3 regions of the Gordonia sp. IITR100 genome follow, and region 3 is predicted to be linked to each of the others. Evidence: riboswitches for the same ligand, from Rfam matches in the RefSeq annotation. Region 3 holds a riboswitch; each other region holds the start of a gene.

Region 1 (5,804 bases), on a different contig from region 3:
GAAGTCCACGACGGCCGCGAGGCCGCAGATACTGAGGGCCAGGGTCACACCCCGGCGTCCAGCAGTCGGTTCGCCCCGGCGACCAGCGCGTGGACGTTCGCCTCGTCGCTGCTCGCGCCCTCACCGACGGCCCAGGCCTGCCGGCCGTCGTGCTCGCACAGCAGGAACGTCGTGACCAGGCCGTCGACGACCCGCTGGTGCAGCCGGACGATCTGAACCGGGGCGCCGACGTCGTAGAGGATCGAGGTCATCGCACCGACGGGGCCGGCGGCGACGGCGCTGCGGGACATGATGCGGTCGGCGATCGCGAGCGTCGCGCGGCACTCGACCAGGTCGCCCGAGCACGGGACGGCAGAGAAGGAGCCCAGCCGGATCGTGCCGCCACGGGAGTACTCGTCGGTGAATTGCTGCCAGGTCATCCCGGCGGCCTCCTCGTGCATCCCAGGGGGAAGCGGGCGGCCGAAACGTGCGGCGAAGTGGTCGCCACTGTGCCGGTCGTCGCGCTCGGTCCACGAACAGGATCGACGAGGTAGATGAAGAGGGTGCATCTCGAAAACCGATTTCGGTCGAAGAACGGATGACCGACTGGAGAGCGCAACCGACCCGCAGCGGGGGGTCGGTCAGATTCAGACCCCGCTGCGGCGGGTTACGAGAACGCTCGTGATGCACAACATGATCGGTCCACCATAGACCCGCGACACCGACCGGGCAAACGTGTTTCCGCCAGGGGAACCGCTAGAGCATCCCGGCGAGGTCGGTGGCTGCGGCGGCCGGGTCGTCGGCCGCGGTGATGGCCCGCACGACGACGATGCGCCGCGCCCCGAGCGCGGTGACCTCCCCGACGCGGCCGGCGTCGATCCCGCCGATGGCGAACCACGGCTTGGCTGATTGTGTTGCGGCCGTTGAGGACACGAGGTTGAGGCCGGCGGCGGCGCGGCCCGGTTTGGTGGGCGTGGTCCAGCACGGACCGACGCAGAAGTAGTCGACGTCGTCGTCGGCGATCGCGGCGGCAGCCTGCTCGGGGTCGTGGGTCGAGGCGCCGATGAGGACGTCCGGTCCGACGATCCGGCGGGCCGCCGACGGCGACAGGTCGCCCTGTCCGACGTGCAGGACATCGGCCCCGGAGAGCGCCGCGACGTCGGCCCGGTCGTTGACCGCGAGCAGGGCACCATGCGCGTCGGCGACCGTCCGCATGCCCGCGAGGATCTCGAGTTCCTCGCCCGCCTCCAAGGTCCCGAATTCGCGCTCGCCCGGCGAGTTCTTGTCGCGCAGCTGCACGATGTCGACGCCGCCCGCGAGCGCCGCGTCGACGAAGTCGAGCAGGTCACCGCGTTCGCGGCGGGCGTCGGTGCACAGGTACAGGCGGGCCGTGGAGAGCCGCCGGCGACGGTCCGTCGCGGAGCCGGGGTCCGTCGACGCGGAGCTGGTGCGGTTCGGGGTCGTCACGCCGACCAGGCTAACCGGACCCCCGACGCCCCGGCGTAGGGTGGATCGCACGAACACACGGGAGTCCGGATCGGCCGGGCTGAGAGTGCGGACAGATTCCGCTGACCGTCGAACCTGATCCGGGTCATTCCGGCGAAGGAAGGTGATTCCCAACGTGGATTCCCCACCGCAGCGCCCTGCCCACCGCGCCCTGACGGTCGTCGGGGGCGGTGTCATCGGGCTGACCTGTGCGCTCACCGCGGCCGACGCCGGATGGCGGGTTCGCGTCCTCGACGCCGGCACCGACGAGCGCGCGTCCTGGGTCGCCGGCGGCATGCTCGGTTCACTCGGCGAGGGTCATCCCGGCGAGGACGCGTCCCTGGCCCTCTCGGTCGAGTCGGTCCGGCTGTGGCCGGCGCTCGTGAAGCGGCTCGACGACCCGGGTGTCGTCACCGCCACCGACTCGCTGTTCGTCGCGGCCTCGGCCACCGACATCGAGTACCTGCGGCATCTCGCCGATTTCGTCTGGGCCGGGCAGCCCGCCACCGATGCCGCGCTGCAGTCGGTGACCGGCCGCGACATCCGGACCCTGGAACCGTCGCTGAGCTCTCGACTGGTCGGTGGCTACCGCGCGGTCGGCGAGTGGTCCGTCGACAACCGGCGGCTGCTCGAGGCGTTGCGCGCCGCCGCGACGTCGGCGGGTGCCGAGTTGGTCTCCGCGCGCGTCGAATCCCTGGCCGATCTCGACGACCTCGGTTCCGACACCCAGATCCTGCTCGCCGCCGGACTCGGCACCGCGGCCCTCTGGCCGGGTGTGCACCTGCATGCGGCGAAGGGGGAGATCCTTCGCCTGCGCCGCACGCGCTGGTCGGTGCCGCCGCCCGGTCACGTCGTCCGGGCACGCCTCCACGGGCGGGCCGTGTACCTGGTGCCGCGCGAGGGCGGAGTCGTCGTCGGCGCCACCCAGTACGAGGCCGAGGGGATTGCCGACCGCGCGCCGCAGGCCGGCGGGGTCGCGGATCTGCTCGCCGACGCGATCGAGGTCTTCCCCGGGCTGCGGACCTACGAACTGACCGAAGCGGGGGCCGGTCTGAGGCCGTGCACCGCGGACGGATTGCCGATCGTCACCCGTGTGGACACACGAACGGTCGTGGCGACCGGGCACGGGCGCAACGGGATCGTCCTCGCGCCGGGCACCGCCGCCCGCGTGTTGTCGATTCTGGAAGGAGCAGAGGAATGAGTATCACCGCGAACATCACCGTCAACGGCAAGAGCGTCGATGTCGGCGCCGACACGTCGGTGCGCGACGTCGTCATGGGGCTGGGGTTGCCGGACCGGGGGATCGCGGTCGCGGTGGACGGCGCGGTCGTCCCGCGCGGCCGCTGGGACCGGCACACGATGACCGACGGTGCCGTCGTCGAGATCGTCACGGCGGTGCAGGGTGGCTGAGCTCGCCGATCTGAAGCCCGACGCCTCGCGGACCGAGCAGAGGTCCGGCGACGAGACGATCCCGGATGCGGACCATCTGCGCATCGCCGGTCGCGACTTCTCGTCGCGACTCATCACCGGTACCGGCGGCGCGTCGAATCTCGCGACCCTGGAACGCGCGCTGGTCGCGTCGGGGACCGAGTTGACCACCGTCGCGGTTCGGCGCGTCGACGCGGCCTCGGGCACCGGGGTCTTCGATCTGCTGCGCCGGCTCGACATCGCCGTTCTGCCCAACACCGCGGGCTGTCACACCACCGCCGAGGCGGTCCTGACCGCCCAACTGGCGCGCGAGGCGTTCGAGACCGACTGGGTGAAGCTCGAGGTGGTCGCCGACGAACGCACCCTGATGCCCGACGCCATCGAACTCGTCGACGCCGCGGCCGCACTGGTGGCCGACGGTTTCGTCGTGCTGGCCTACACCAACGACGATCCGGTCCTGGCCGCGCGACTCGCCGATCTCGGGGTGGCGGCGGTGATGCCCCTCGGGTCGCCCATCGGGACCGGACTCGGAATCCTCAACCCGCACAACATCGAGATGATCGTCGACGACTGCCACACCCGCTTCGACGACCCGCTGCCGGTCATTCTCGACGCGGGCATCGGGACGGCGAGCGACGCGGCTCTTGCGATGGAACTCGGTTGCGACGGCGTGCTTCTGGCCACGGCGGTCACCCGGGCGGAGAACCCCGAGCTGATGGCGACGGCGATGCGGCACGCGGTGGCCGGGGGCCGACTGGCCGCGCGCGCCGGCCGGATCCCCAAGCGCTTCTGGGCGCACGCGTCCTCGCCCGGGCGCGACCGGGACTGACGCGCGATCCCGCGACCGGCCATCCGAACGACAGACCGGGCCGCTCCGGATTCGGCGGCTATGGTCGAGGCGTGTTGCAGGTAGCGAATCTGACGAAGGACTTCGGCGGTCAACGCGCGGTCGACGACCTCACCTTCGAGGTGGGGCCGGGACGGGTCACCGGTTTCCTGGGCCCCAACGGTGCGGGTAAGTCGACGACCATGCGGATGATGCTCGGACTCGACCGCCCGACATCGGGCACGGCGACGATCAACGGGCAGCGCTACCGGGACCTCGAGCATCCGCTGCGGCAGGTCGGTGCGCTGCTCGACGCCCGGTGGGTGCATCCCAATCGCAGTGCGCGGTCCCACTTGCGGTGGCTCGCGGCGAGCAACCGGATCCCGGCCGCCCGCGTCGACGAGGTGCTCGAGACGGTCGGGCTCACCTCGGTGGCCAAGAAGCGCGCCGGCGGCTTCTCGCTCGGTATGTCGCAGCGGCTCGGGCTGGCGGGTGCCCTGATCGGCGACCCGCACACACTGCTGTTCGACGAGCCGGTCAACGGCCTCGACCCGGAGGGCATCGTGTGGATCCGCGGGTTCATGCGCAAGCTCGCCGCGGAGGGGCGGACGGTGTTGGTGTCGAGCCATCTGCTCACCGAGATGTCGCTCACCGCAGACCATCTCGTCGTCATCGGGCGGGGCCGGCTGATCGCCGACTGTTCGGTGGCGGAGTTCACCGGGCGGGCCCGGCAGTCGGTGCGGGTGCGCGGCCCGCAGCTCGAACAGTTGCACGCCGCGCTCGCGGCGGCGGGGCTGAATCCCGCGCCGGGTGACCCGGATGCCCACGGGCGCCCGGTGATGCGCGTGCCGGACACCACGACCGATCGGGTCGGCGACCTCGCCGCCGCCGCGGGCATCACCCTGCACGAACTCGCCGCCGAGTCGGCGTCACTGGAAGAGGTCTTCATGTCGATGACGGCGCACGCCGTCGACTACACCGCCGTCGACAACCGCGCCGTCCACGACCCCGCCGTCCACAACCCCGACGCCCACAACCGGGCCGTCGGGAACCACGGGGGAGTGAACCGGTGATCGCCGCGATCAACGCCGAACGGATCAAACTCGCCAGCACCCGGTCGCCGTACTGGTGCCTCGGCGTCGTCGTGGTGCTGGGCCTGGGCTTCGCGGTGCTGCTCGGCGCCATCGCCGGCGGTTCCTACGGCAGTCCCGGTGAGACCGACGCCCTGACCGACGACTTCCTGCTCGGCGTCAACCAGTTCGGGGTCGCGGTGCTCGCGATCATGGCGATCCTGGGCGTGACCACCGAGTACCGCTTCGGCACGATCCGACCGACGTTCGCGGCGATCCCGCGTCGGCCCCAGGTCCTCCTCGCGAAAGCGGTCGTGTTCGGCGGACTCTCGTTCGCGGTGGTGGCCATCGTGTCCGTCGTCGCGGTCGTGGCGGCGCAGGTGCTCGCCGGCGTCGGAGTCTCGCTCACCGGGCCCGAGACCGTCCGGCATCTCTGGGGCACGCCGGTTTTCGCGATGCTGTGCGCGCTGATCGGCCTCGCGGTGGGCGCGCTGGTGCGGCATTCGGCGGGTGCGGTGGCGATCGTGCTCGTCTGGATGCTGGCCCTCGAGCGCATCGTGTCGGTGCTCCCGCGCGTGGGTGAGCACATCGTGTCGTTCCTGCCGTTCCTGAACGGGTGGAACTTCCTCGCCGGCGGGAGCGACACGTTCCACTGGAACGCCTACGGTTCGTTGGCCTACTTCGCGGGCTTCACGATCGTGTTGCTGGCGGCCGCAGTGGCCGTGACCAATGCCCGGGATGCGTAGTTCGCGGATTTTCTTCCGCCGATGTCAAATCCGGAATTAGCCGCGTGTCGACAGGGCCATCCGGTCGGACCACATTGGTGCTTCCGGGCGGCCCATTGTAGGGCCCGGCAGACTAAAATTCGCGGTTATGTCCACGAATTGGCCGCTCGTCGAGCGCGATCGGGAGTTCCGCACGATCCAGGCGGCCCTCAGGGGTGAGACGACCGGCTGTGGGGTGGTCCTGACCGGTGACTCCGGCGTGGGCAAGACGACCCTCGCCCGGCACGTCAC
Region 2 (5,804 bases), on a different contig from region 3:
CTTCATCTCCGGCGAACCTGGTCGATTCACACCGCTCCCCGACGCCGACCCCGCCTCGGTCGAGCTCCCGGCTGCCCCCGACGCCGGGCTACCCGCCCTGTTCCTCGTGTCGGGGGGCACCACCGGACTGCCGAAACTCATCGCGCGCACGCACGACGACTACGACCTCAACGCCCGGCTGTCCGCGGACGTCGCCGGCCTCACCGCCGACGACACCTACCTCGTCGCCCTGCCGGCCGCGCACAACTTTCCGCTGTGCTGCCCGGGAATCCTGGGCGTCTTCGGTGCGGGCGGCCACGTCGTCTTAGCCGACAACCCCAGTCCGGACAACACTTTCGACCTCATCGAGCGGCACCGCGTCACGGTGACCGCGCTCGTCCCCGCGCTCGCGCAACTCTGGTGCGCGGCGACCGAGTGGGAGCCGGCGGACATCAGCTCCCTGCGCCTGCTGCAGGTGGGCGGCGCCAAGCTGGCACAGTCCGACGCCGTCGCCCTCGACGCGGCCCTCGGCCCCGTCGTCCAGCAGGTCTTCGGCATGGCCGAGGGGCTGATCTGCTACACCCGGACCGACGACCCGCGTGACTTGGTGCACCAAGTGCAAGGGGCACCGATGTCGGAGCTCGACGAGGTGCGGGTCGTCGACGAGGGCGGAGCCGATGTCCCCGACGGGGAAGAAGGTGAACTGCTGGTGCGGGGGCCCTACACGATCCGCGGTTACTACCGCGCCACGGCGCACAACGAGAAGTCCTTCACGCCGGACGGCTTCTACCGGTCCGGGGACAAGGTCACCCGGCTGCCGTCGGGGCACCTGGCCGTGACCGGCCGCATCAAGGACACCATCGTGCGCGCCGGGGAGAACGTCGCCGCCGACGACGTCGAGGAGAACCTCCTCGCCCACGATTCGGTCCGGCAGGTCGCGGTGGTCGGGCTGCCCGACGACGCGCTCGGTGAGAAGATCTGTGCGGCAGTCGTGCTCTCGCACGAACACCCCCCGGCCCGACCACTCGAGCTGGCCGCGATCCGCACCTTCCTCGCCGACCGCGGACTCGCCTCCTTCAAACTGCCCGACGTGGTCCGCGTCGTGCGCACGCTCCCGGTCACCGCAGTAGGCAAGATCGACAAAAAGGTGCTCCGCGAGACACTGCTGTCGGAGCCGTCGGCAGGCTGAGCCGAGTCGGAGCCCGCTCCTCACACCGGCGCGAGGAGCGCGACCACCGCACCATAATCCCAAGGAAGCGCATAACCCCTGCTCCCTGAGGTGCGAGGAGCGATAGCGACGAGCCTCGAAGGGTCCGGCGAGGAATGTTCCGGAGCCGCCGAGGCTTACCTTCGGATCACACCGGCGCGAGGGTCACGATCCCGGGATGGCCGTCGAGATAGTGCTTGGTGAAGGTGCACACGGGCCGCAGGCGGGCGCCCTGCTCGCGGGTGAAGTGCACGACGGTGCGGGTGAGTCGGGTGGCGAGACCATGTCCGGTGTACTCGTCGTAGAGCACGGTGTGTAGGACGGTGATGGTGGTCTGACCGTCGACCGTCTCGGTCGAATAGCCGAGCACGCCGACCAGGTCGCCGGCGACCCACAGCTCGAACCGGTCGCGGTCGGGATTGTGCACCACCTGCGAGATCTGCTGCAGGATCGACTTCGCCGACTGTGGTGGTCGCTGACGATGCTTGCGTAGCACCCGACCCTCCTCACCTCTTGATCGTGGACATCGGACCACTGACATGTGCCGTCCGAACCTCGGCATAGGCCCCGCTTGTGATCCGGGTCACACGGTACCTTACGGAACCGTAACTGATGACCCCGATCGTCCGGTCGTCGCACATCGAGACGGTCGCGCGCACCCCTACGACCCGAACGAACTCCGCGCTGTAGGGTGGCGGACGCACGACAACTACACCGCGGGGGCTCTCACGATGACCGAGGGCTGAGATGGCGACGGGCGGTCGCCGACCGCTCGAACCTGTCCGGGTAATGCCGGCGTAGGGAGACAAGCCATGGGCACACGTGTATCCGCGACTCGCGACGGCAGCGCACCCGCCGACTCAGGGTTCCTGACCCTCGGTCCGATCGAGGGCAGCACCAAGCACCACCTCACGGTCGGCGACCTGCGCGTCCCGCAGCGTCGTATCCACCTCACCAACGGCGAACACCTCGACGTCTACGACACCTCGGGTCCGTACACCGATCCGACGGCGCGCATCGACGTCGAGAAGGGCCTCGCCCCCACCCGCGACAACTGGCGCCGCCCGGAACCGGTCGACGGCGCGAGCACCCAGCTAGCTTGGGCGCGGGCCGGGATCATCACCGAAGAGATGCGGTTCATCGCCGCCCGAGAGGGCATCGACCCCGAACTGGTCCGGTCGGAGGTGGCGATCGGGCGAGCGGTCATCCCGGCGAACCACCGGCATCCGGAGTCCGAACCGATGATCATAGGCAAGAACTTCGCGGTGAAAGTCAATGCGAACATCGGAAATTCGGCGGTGCGCAGCTCGATCTCCGACGAGGTCGAGAAGATGGTGTGGGCCACCCGCTGGGGCGCCGACACGATCATGGATCTCTCGACCGGCGCCGACATCCACACCACCCGCGAGTGGATCATGCGTAACTCGCCGGTCCCCGTGGGGACGGTTCCGATCTACCAGGCGCTGGAGAAGGTCAACGGCGATCCCGCCTCGCTGACCTGGGAACTGTATCGCGACACCGTGATCGAGCAGGCCGAGCAGGGTGTCGACTACATGACCGTGCATGCCGGTGTCCTGCTGCGCTACGTTCCGCTGACCGCGAAGCGGGTGACGGGCATCGTGTCGCGCGGCGGTTCGATCATGGCGGCCTGGTGTCTCGCGCACCACCGGGAGTCGTTCCTGTACACGCACTTCGACGAGTTGTGCGAGATCTTCCGCCGCTACGACATCACGTTCTCCCTCGGCGACGGCTTGCGCCCCGGATCGATCGCCGACGCGAACGACGAGGCCCAGTTCGCCGAACTCCGCACTCTCGGCGAGCTGACCGCGATCGCCAAATCGCATGGTGTGCAGGTCATGATCGAAGGCCCCGGGCACGTCCCGATGCACAAGATCGCCGAGAACGTGCGCCTGGAGGAGGAGTTGTGCGAGGAGGCCCCCTTCTACACCCTGGGTCCGCTCGCCACCGACATCGCGCCGGCCTACGACCACATCACCTCGGCCATCGGCGCGGCGATGATCGCTCAGGCCGGCACCGCGATGCTGTGCTACGTGACTCCGAAAGAGCATTTAGGACTTCCGGACCGCGACGACGTCAAGGTCGGCGTGATCACGTACAAGATCGCGGCGCACTCGGCCGACCTGGCCAAAGGCCACCCGCGGGCACAGGAACGCGACGACGCACTGAGCAAGGCGCGCTTCGAGTTCCGCTGGACCGACCAGTTCAATCTCGCCCTCGACCCCGACACCGCGCGCGCATACCACGACGAGACGCTGCCCGCCGAGCCCGCGAAGACCGCCCACTTCTGCTCGATGTGCGGACCCAAGTTCTGCTCGATGCGGATCTCGGCGGACGTCCGCGCCTACGCCGAGGAGCACGGTCTCGTCACCGCGGACGACATCGACCGGACTATCGCCGAGGGCATGGCCGCGAAGTCGGCCGAGTTCGCCGAGGCTGGTAACCGCGTGTACCTCCCGCTCCAGACGACCGGCGGCGCCTGATGCGCACAGACGACGCACGACGACGCACAGTCGACGCGAATCAGCGCACGGTCGACGAACAGGCCTACACGGGACTCCCGCTGTCACCGCCCGGAACGGCCCCGGTACGGGTCCTGACCATCGCGGGTTCGGACTCCGGCGGGGGCGCGGGAATACAGGCAGACATGCGCACCTTCGCCCTGCTCGGGGTGCACGGGTGTGTCGCGGTGACCGCGGTGACGGTCCAGAACTCGGTGGGCGTGAGCGGGTTCGAGGAGATCTCACCGCAGACCGTGGCGGCGCAGATCGACTCCGTGTCCGGTGACATCGGTGTGGCCGCGGCGAAGACCGGGATGCTCGCGTCGGCGCCCATCATCGAGGCCATCGTCGAGCAGTGCCGCACGAGCGGAATCGGCCGGGACACATCCGTTCCGCTGGTGGTCGATCCAGTGTGCGCGTCGATGCACGGCAACCAGCTGCTCGCCGACTCGGCACTCGACACCCTGCGGCACAGCCTGTTTCCCCTCGCGACGGTGGTGACACCGAACCTGGACGAGGTCCGGCTCATCACCGGCATCGCGGTCACCGATGCCGCGTCGCAGCGCGACGCGGCCAGGGCACTGCTCGATCTCGGGCCGCGCTGGGCGCTGGTGAAAGGCGGGCACCTGCGAACCTCGGACCACTCCCCCGATCTGCTCTACGACGGCGACCAGTTCATCGAGCTCAGCCACGAACGCATCGACACCCCGCACGACCACGGCGCCGGCGACACCCTCGCCGCCGCGATCGCATGCGCGCTGGCCCACGGGCACGACGTTCCCGCGGCGGTCGGCTTCGGCAAGGACTGGGTGACCCGCTGCCTGGCGGCCGCGTATCCACTGGGCGCCGGCCACGGTCCGGTCAATCCGCTGTGGCGTGTGGGCGTCGGGTCGGCGGACTGACGCGAACACGAGAAACAGACAACGCTCCCCGACGGCGACCGGCGCCATCGGGGAGCGTTGTCTGTGTCGAGGGACCGTCAGGCGGTTCCGCTGAGGGCCTTGCTCTTCAAGTGCTCGAACTCCTGGGGTGTGATCGCGCCCGAGTCGAGCAGGTTCTTCGCGTCGGCGATCTGCTGGGTCGGTGAGGTGCCTGCGACGGACCGGATGTACTCGTCGGACGCCTGCTTGGCCTCGCTGTACGCCTCACGCTGACGCTCGGCCATCCCCTTGCCCTTCGCGAGCAGGTACACGATGGCGGTGATGTACGGGAAGATGATCAGGAAGACCACCCACGCCGCCTTCGCCCACCCCGAAGCCGCCTTGTCGCGGAACAGGTCGCTGATGATGTGCCACAGGACGATCAGGTATGCGACGAACGCGAAGATGACGATCGTGTACCAGATGAAGTCCCAGAATGAATCCCACATCGGAGTGTCTCCCTTGTCTAGAAGAATCGGCGCTCGCACGCCGAGCACATGAACCGATATGAAGCATTACACAGCACCGACCTCGACACCGTGACGAACTGGAAAGAATTTAGTGAAATCGTGTGAAGAGACCAATGCGGGCGCAATTCCTCCGATTTCGCCCCGCACGATCACAACTTCGCGAAGGGCGACATGGAATCTCACCCGGTAGGTATCGAGAAGGTCGAGCTCGGTCTCGACACGTTCGGGGACATCACCGCCGAACCCGACGGCACATTGCGCTCGGGGTCGCAGACCCTGCGCGATCTGCTCGAGCAGGCCATCCTCGCCGACACGGTCGGCGTCGACTTCCTCGGTGTCGGTGAGCATCACCGCGACGACTACGCGGTGTCGGCACCCGAGGTCGTACTCGGCGCGATCGCGGCGCGCACCACCCGGACGCGTCTCGGTTCGGCCGTCACCGTCCTGAGTTCCGATGATCCGATCCGCGTGTTCCAGCGGTTCTCGACAGTCGATGCGTTGTCGTCGGGTCGCGCCGAGGTGATCCTCGGGCGCGGGTCGTTCACCGAGTCGTTTCCGCTGTTCGGTTTCGACCTCTCCGATTACGAGGAACTGTTCAGCGACAAGCTGGCCCTGTTCGCCGAACTGCGCACCGGCCGACCGGTCTCCTGGTCGGGTTCCACGCGCAGTCCGCTGCAGTCCCAGACGGTCTACCCCGAACTCGAGAACC
Region 3 (5,804 bases):
CGGTGCTACCGAGGGGTGTCGAGGTAGTCATTGGTGAAGTACGTCGACCAGTCCGGCTCGGTCGTGAGCGGCGCCCCGTCCGGGCCGGTCAGCAGACCACTGCGGTACAGGAACCCGGAGTTCCCGGCCCACTGTTCGAGCGTCTGTCGCCCGACCCGGCCGTCGGCGTCCTTCATGTACTGACCGGCGAGCATGCGCTGGCTCTCGAACACCAACTGCTCGTCGTTGAACGCACCGGGGTTGGCGGCGAGGAGGTCGCGGGCCGCCGCGTCCGGGTCGTCGGCCGCTGCCTGGTAACCGCGCTGCAGCGCCGTCACGAAGGCCGCCGCGCGGTCCGGGTTGTCCGCCAGCCAGTCCTCGTTGGCGTCGACGACGATCGCGTATGCCTCCGGGAATCCGAAGTCGGTGTAGTGGAAGTACCTCATCGGGGTTCCGCGATGCTCGGCCTCGATGCCCTCCCACGCGAGATAGGAGACGGTGAAGTCGGCCTGACCGGAGTAGACCGCCTCGTATGCCGAGGTTCCGAGGGTCACCGAGGTGAACTCGCCGGTGCCGCCGTCGTTTCGGATCACCTGCTCGAGGGTCTTCTCCTCGCCCGGGTCGCCGAAACCGGCGTATGTCTTCCCGTCGAGGTCCTTCGGGCTCGTGATGTCGCGGCGATCGGCGCGGACACCGATGCCGGTGGCCCACTTCTGCAGCGGCGCGAACACGGAGATGGTGTGCGCGCCCGATGCCCGCGAGAAGGTCGACGAGTTGTGGGTGCTGATCCCGAACTCGGCGTTGCCCGCGTCCACGATGGTGTCCACGGCGGTGTTGTTGTACGGCAGGATCTCGACGTCGAGTCCGGCCTCCTCGAACCAGCCGCGCTGCTGCGCCACGAACAAGCCCGTGTGGTTGGTGTTCGGGGACCAGTCGAGCGCGAATCGGATGCTGCCGTCCGAACCGGCGCCCGAACCGCACGCGGTGATCGCCGACGACGCGACGACCGCGGCGGCGAGCACGGTGAGGAGGCGGCGCGCGCGGGCGCTCATGCGGCGGGCCACGGTTGCGGGTTCAGCGCGGTGTCCCAGAACAGAAGCTCGAACCGGGTGGCGACGGTGAACGCCGTGGCCATCGCGGCCCGCTCCCGCTCGCCGGCGTGCGCCGCGGCCTCGTCCACGAGTTCCCTTGCCCGCGAGGCGGATTCCTGGAATTCCGGGGCGTCGTAGGTGGTCACCCACTGCGCGTAGGGGTGGTTCGGGTCGGCGGCGAGCACCTGGGCGGCACTCGCGGCCAGGGCCCGGCCGACTTCCGCGTAGATCCAGAAGCAGGGCAGGGCCGCGGCCGCGCCGACCGCATACGACTCGGTCGCGGCGACGGCCGTCAGGTAGGACACGTACCCCAGGCACGCCGGCGACGGCTCGGGTTCGCCCTCACGCGGCGGCAGTTGGCCGCCGTTGAGCAGGTCGCCGTTGAGCAGGTCGCCGTGGAGCGCCGACTCGACGGTGGCCGCGGTGGCCGACGAGTTCGCCCAGAACCCCGCGGTCTGCGGGTCGGGGGACTTCGACGCCAGGATGGCGAGGGCCTTCGCGTACCCGGCCAGGTACAGCGAGTCCTGCTCCATGTAGGTGCGGAACACCTCGAGTGGCAGCGTCCCGTCGCCGAGCCGCCGCAGGAACTCGAGGTCGTCGATCGCCGTCCGCAACCCCTTCGTCTCCTCCCAGAGGTGGTCGGAGAAACGGCCGGAGACCGGCACGTGCGCATGCACAGACATGACATCCCTTCGTCAGCATTACCTGGACAGGTTCTCGGGTCTCATCTCAGCCCCGCGTCGCGGAGCACCCCGTGTCAGAACGCAGCCACAGTAGCAGGAGTGGGGGTCGCAGTGGGACGCCTGTGCCACGACCATGTCCCGGCCTGTTGACCAGCCGGTTTGCGCGTTGATGCGGTGTTCGTTGTATTCTTCACGGCGTTGTTCGTACGGCCGTCACGGTGGCCGGAAGAGCGGCACGGCAGGTTGCCCGAGCGGCCAAAGGGAGCGGATTGTAAATCCGTCGCGCAAGCTACATAGGTTCGAATCCTATACCTGCCACGGCGTGGTCCATTCTCGCGAAAACTGCTCGACAGTCGGTCTCCGACCAGCGATTTGTCTAGCGCAGACGCGAGTGTGTAACCTCGTTAAGGCTCTCGGGCACAATCGCCCGGGGCACGCCCCCTTAGCTCAGTCGGCAGAGCGTTTCCATGGTAAGGAAAAGGTCGACGGTTCGATTCCGTCAGGGGGCTCGCTGGACGAGAAGTCCGCGGGGCGGTGTAGCTCAGCTGGTTAGAGCGCACGACTCATAATCGTGAGGTCGAGGGATCGAGTCCCTCCACCGCTACACATCGGGTCCGACCGGAACCGAGCGCAAGGGTCGCAAGCCCTGAGGGAACTTCCGAACCCGACCACGTACCACCCGAAAGAAGGCAATCAAGTGGCCTCCTCAACAGATGTTCGCCCCAAGATCACCTTGGCCTGCGAGGTGTGCAAGCACCGTAACTACATCACGAAGAAGAACCGCCGCAACGATCCCGATCGCCTCGAGATCAAGAAGTTCTGCCCGAACTGCGGCAAGCATCAGGGGCACAAGGAATCGCGCTGACGCCGTCGTCGGCCGTTTCGAAGTACCACCAGCAGCGGGCTGCCTCTCGATGAGGCAGCCCGTCTTGCTGTGTCGGCCGAAGGAGTAGAGCTCAATGTCACAGGTAAGCGGAGCCGAGATCCAGGATCGTCCGGACGAGGCGTCGAACGGTGGCGCGAAGCCGACCCCCGACGAGATCGCCGCCCACACGCAGAGCCTCGTCGGCTTCCACTACACGGTCGACGACTATTACGAGATCGGCCGCGAGGAGATCCGTAAGCACGCGATGGCCGTGCAGGATGCGCACCCGACCCACTGGAGCGAGGAGGGCGCCCGGGCCTTCGGCCACGACCGCCTGATCGCCGCGCCCACCTACGTGTCGGTGCTCGGGATCATCGCCCAGCGCAAGCTCTTCGAAGACGTCGTCACCGGCTACGACATGTGGCAGATCATGCAGACCGACCAGCGGCTGGTCTACCACCAGCCGATGAAGGTCGGGGACCGCCTGATCTGCGACGTCTCGCTCGAGTCGTTCCGGCACGTGAGCAGTCCCGAGATGATCGACCTGATGGTCACCAAGAACGTCATCTGGAACCAGCACGACGAGCCGGTCATGACCACGTGGACCTCTCTGGCCGCGCGTCCCGGCATGGACGTCGACCCCGAACTCGAGGCGTCACTCGACCACGTGATGATCAAGGTCGACGCCATCGGCGAATCCGGGCACACCGTCGAGCCGAAGGCGGGTCGCTACGACCTCCCCGACCCGACGCAGTCGCCGGGCGCCTTCGGTGCCGTCGACTTCGACACGCTCACGGTGGGTCAGGAACTCACGCCCAAGCGGTACCTGCTGACGCGCGGCAATCTCGCGAACTATGCGGGCGTGGCCGGCGACCCCAACCCGATCCACTTCTCCGACCACGTCGTGAACGCGGCCGGCATGGACGACGTCGTCGCGCACGGCATGCAGACGATGGGGCTCGGCGCGAGCTTCGTCTCCGAGTTCATCGGCGACCCGGCGGCCTTCTGCGAGTACAACGTGCGCTTCACCAGCCCGGTGTACGTCCCGGCCGACGACAGCGCGGCCGTCGACTTCACCGGCAAGGTGAAGTCGCTCGATCCCGCAACTCGTCGCGGGACCATCGCGATCACCGCCAAGCAGGGCGATCGCCGCATCTTCGGACGCGCGCAGGCCGTCATCCAATTCAATTGATCGAGAGTGATCGTCGCTGCTAGGGTCGCCACCCATGTACTCCGGCATCGCCTCGTTGAAGCTCTGGACTCGTCGCTGACGGCGACGAGTTCCCTGTGAGCTCCCACCTGTAGTTCTCGTACGCCGTCCCGGTCCAGACGCCGGACGGCTGTGTCGTGCTGTCCGGCTCCCGACCCGATGAGAAGCCCAGTCTCATCGGCTACCGAAGAGCTGAGAACACACCATGTCTGCTGAACGCAGTACCCACATATCCGAAGGTCGACTCCCGGCGGGTTCGGCCGCCCACGTCCGTGCCGAGGCCGTGAGCGTCGTACGAGGCCCGCGCACGGTCCTCCGCGACGTCGATGTGACCGTCTCCGCGGGGTCGAGGCTTGCGGTGGTCGGCGAGAACGGTCGCGGCAAGACCACCTTGCTCCACGTCCTGGCCGGCGCCGTGATCCCGGACGGCGGGACCGTCACCCGCGCCGGCACGGTCGCGATGGTCGAGCAGGACCTGCCGACGGGCGACGCGCGCACGGTCGGGGAACTGATCTCCGACGCTGTCGGGGACTCGCTCGCAGCACTGGCCGAACTCGACGCCGCTACCGATGCGCTGGCCGAGGGAGCGCCGGGTGCCGACGACGGTTATGCCGCCGCCCTCGAGTCGGTCACCCGGCTCGATGCGTGGGACGCCGAACGTCGCATCGACATCGCGCTCGCCGGCATGGCGGCATGCACCGACCGGGACCGCCCCTTGTCGACTCTGTCGGTGGGGCAGCGGTACCGCGTGCGGCTGGCGGTGGTGCTGGGCGGCGGCACCGACCTGCTGCTGTTGGACGAGCCGACCAACCACCTCGACGCCGAGTCGATGGCCTTTCTGTCCCGCAGGCTGCGGTCGCACCCCGGCGGAGTCGCGGTCGTCAGTCACGACCGCGCCTTCCTGCGCGACGTCGCGACCGAGTTCATCGACCTCGATCCGACGCGGGACGGACGCCCGCGAACATACCGGGGCGGTTACGACGGATGGGTCGTCGGCAGATGCCGCGAACGTGAGCGCTGGGAGCGAGATCACGCCGCTCAGCAGGCTGCGCACGCCGAACTCATCCGTGCGGCGGACGCGGCCCGCGGGCGCCTGCAGAGCCACTGGACCCCGGACAAGGGCACCGGCAAGCATCAGCGGGCGACCCGGGCCGGCGGAGCCGTGCAACTGTTCAACCGTCGCGTCGACGAGCTGGAGAGACATCGGATCACCGTGCCGGTGCCGCCGGGCCAGTTCTGCCTGCCGGGTTCGGACACCCGCGCCGGGGCGCCGCTCGTGGACGGATGGGACCTCACCGTCGCAGGCCGCCTCGAGACGCCGGTGTCGGTGTCGATCGTCGGCGGATCGCGCCTGCTTCTCGTCGGACGCAACGGAACCGGCAAGTCGACCCTGCTCGCGGTGCTCGCCGGACTGCTCCCGCCCGACGAGGGCCGGCTCGACGTCCGTGCCGGTGCGCACCTCGGTTTCCTCACGCAGGAGGTCCCGCGGTGGGACCCCGACCGGACCGCGCACGAGATCTACGACGAGCAGCGGCGTCGGCTCGAAGTGCGCGGCGCCGACGCCCCGTCGCTGCGCGGCCTCGGTCTGCTCGACGCGGACGCCGCCCGCACCCCGGTCTCGCGGTTGTCGCAGGGGCAGCAGCGACGGCTCCACCTGGCGTCCTGCCTGGTCGCCCGGCCGGACGTCCTGCTCCTGGACGAGCCGACGAATCACCTCTCGGCCGGCCTCGTCGACGAGCTGACGGCCGGACTCGCCGACGCGGCGTGCGCGGTCGTGGTGGCCACTCATGATCGGCAGATGCGAGACGATCTCGACGGGTGGCCACGCATCGAACTCACCGATGGACGCGAACCGTGACGGTGAGCCGTCGCGGCGGGTGTACGGTCGTCGGGGGAGCGGAGGCGAGCCCGTTTTGGGTCCACCGCCCCGGTGATCTACACTGAAGTGTCTGATTGATTCAGACTTGCGCGCTACC

Evidence for each region. A riboswitch is a leader RNA that binds a small molecule or an ion and turns the genes downstream of it on or off. The one in region 3 is predicted to bind thiamine pyrophosphate.
Region 1: it holds a riboswitch for thiamine pyrophosphate, as region 3 does, so the genes downstream of both, thiO (glycine oxidase ThiO) here and B1818_RS13725 (TenA family protein) in region 3, are expected to answer to the same signal.
Region 2: it holds a riboswitch for thiamine pyrophosphate, as region 3 does, so the genes downstream of both, thiC (phosphomethylpyrimidine synthase ThiC) here and B1818_RS13725 (TenA family protein) in region 3, are expected to answer to the same signal.

Annotation. Positions count from the first base shown of each region.
Region 1 covers NZ_MVKV01000028.1:222-6,025, forward strand. Annotated here, with positions in the region: gene B1818_RS23085 (hypothetical protein) at 45-419, opposite strand; gene thiE (thiamine phosphate synthase) at 736-1,446, opposite strand; TPP riboswitch at 1,495-1,604, shown strand; gene thiO (glycine oxidase ThiO) at 1,601-2,665, shown strand; gene thiS (sulfur carrier protein ThiS) at 2,662-2,874, shown strand; gene B1818_RS23105 (thiazole synthase) at 2,933-3,721, shown strand; gene B1818_RS23110 (ABC transporter ATP-binding protein) at 3,793-4,791, shown strand; gene B1818_RS23115 (ABC transporter permease) at 4,788-5,534, shown strand; gene B1818_RS23120 (LuxR C-terminal-related transcriptional regulator) at 5,662-5,804, shown strand, end outside.
Region 2 covers NZ_MVKV01000001.1:279,727-285,530, forward strand. Annotated here, with positions in the region: gene B1818_RS01315 ((2,3-dihydroxybenzoyl)adenylate synthase) at 1-1,168, shown strand, start outside; gene B1818_RS01320 (GNAT family N-acetyltransferase) at 1,335-1,682, opposite strand; TPP riboswitch at 1,893-2,007, shown strand; gene thiC (phosphomethylpyrimidine synthase ThiC) at 1,999-3,687, shown strand; gene thiD (bifunctional hydroxymethylpyrimidine kinase/phosphomethylpyrimidine kinase) at 3,687-4,607, shown strand; gene B1818_RS01335 (SHOCT domain-containing protein) at 4,685-5,074, opposite strand; gene B1818_RS01340 (LLM class flavin-dependent oxidoreductase) at 5,267-5,804, shown strand, end outside.
Region 3 covers NZ_MVKV01000008.1:152,548-158,351, forward strand. Annotated here, with positions in the region: gene B1818_RS13715 (ABC transporter permease) at 1-31, opposite strand, end outside; gene B1818_RS13720 (ABC transporter substrate-binding protein) at 6-1,031, opposite strand; gene B1818_RS13725 (TenA family protein) at 1,028-1,753, opposite strand; TPP riboswitch at 1,741-1,835, opposite strand; tRNA gene B1818_RS13730 (tRNA-Tyr) at 1,991-2,071, shown strand; tRNA gene B1818_RS13735 (tRNA-Thr) at 2,190-2,262, shown strand; tRNA gene B1818_RS13740 (tRNA-Met) at 2,284-2,357, shown strand; gene rpmG (50S ribosomal protein L33) at 2,451-2,618, shown strand; gene B1818_RS13750 (fused (3R)-hydroxyacyl-ACP dehydratase subunits HadA/HadB) at 2,713-3,810, shown strand; gene B1818_RS13755 (ATP-binding cassette domain-containing protein) at 4,034-5,686, shown strand.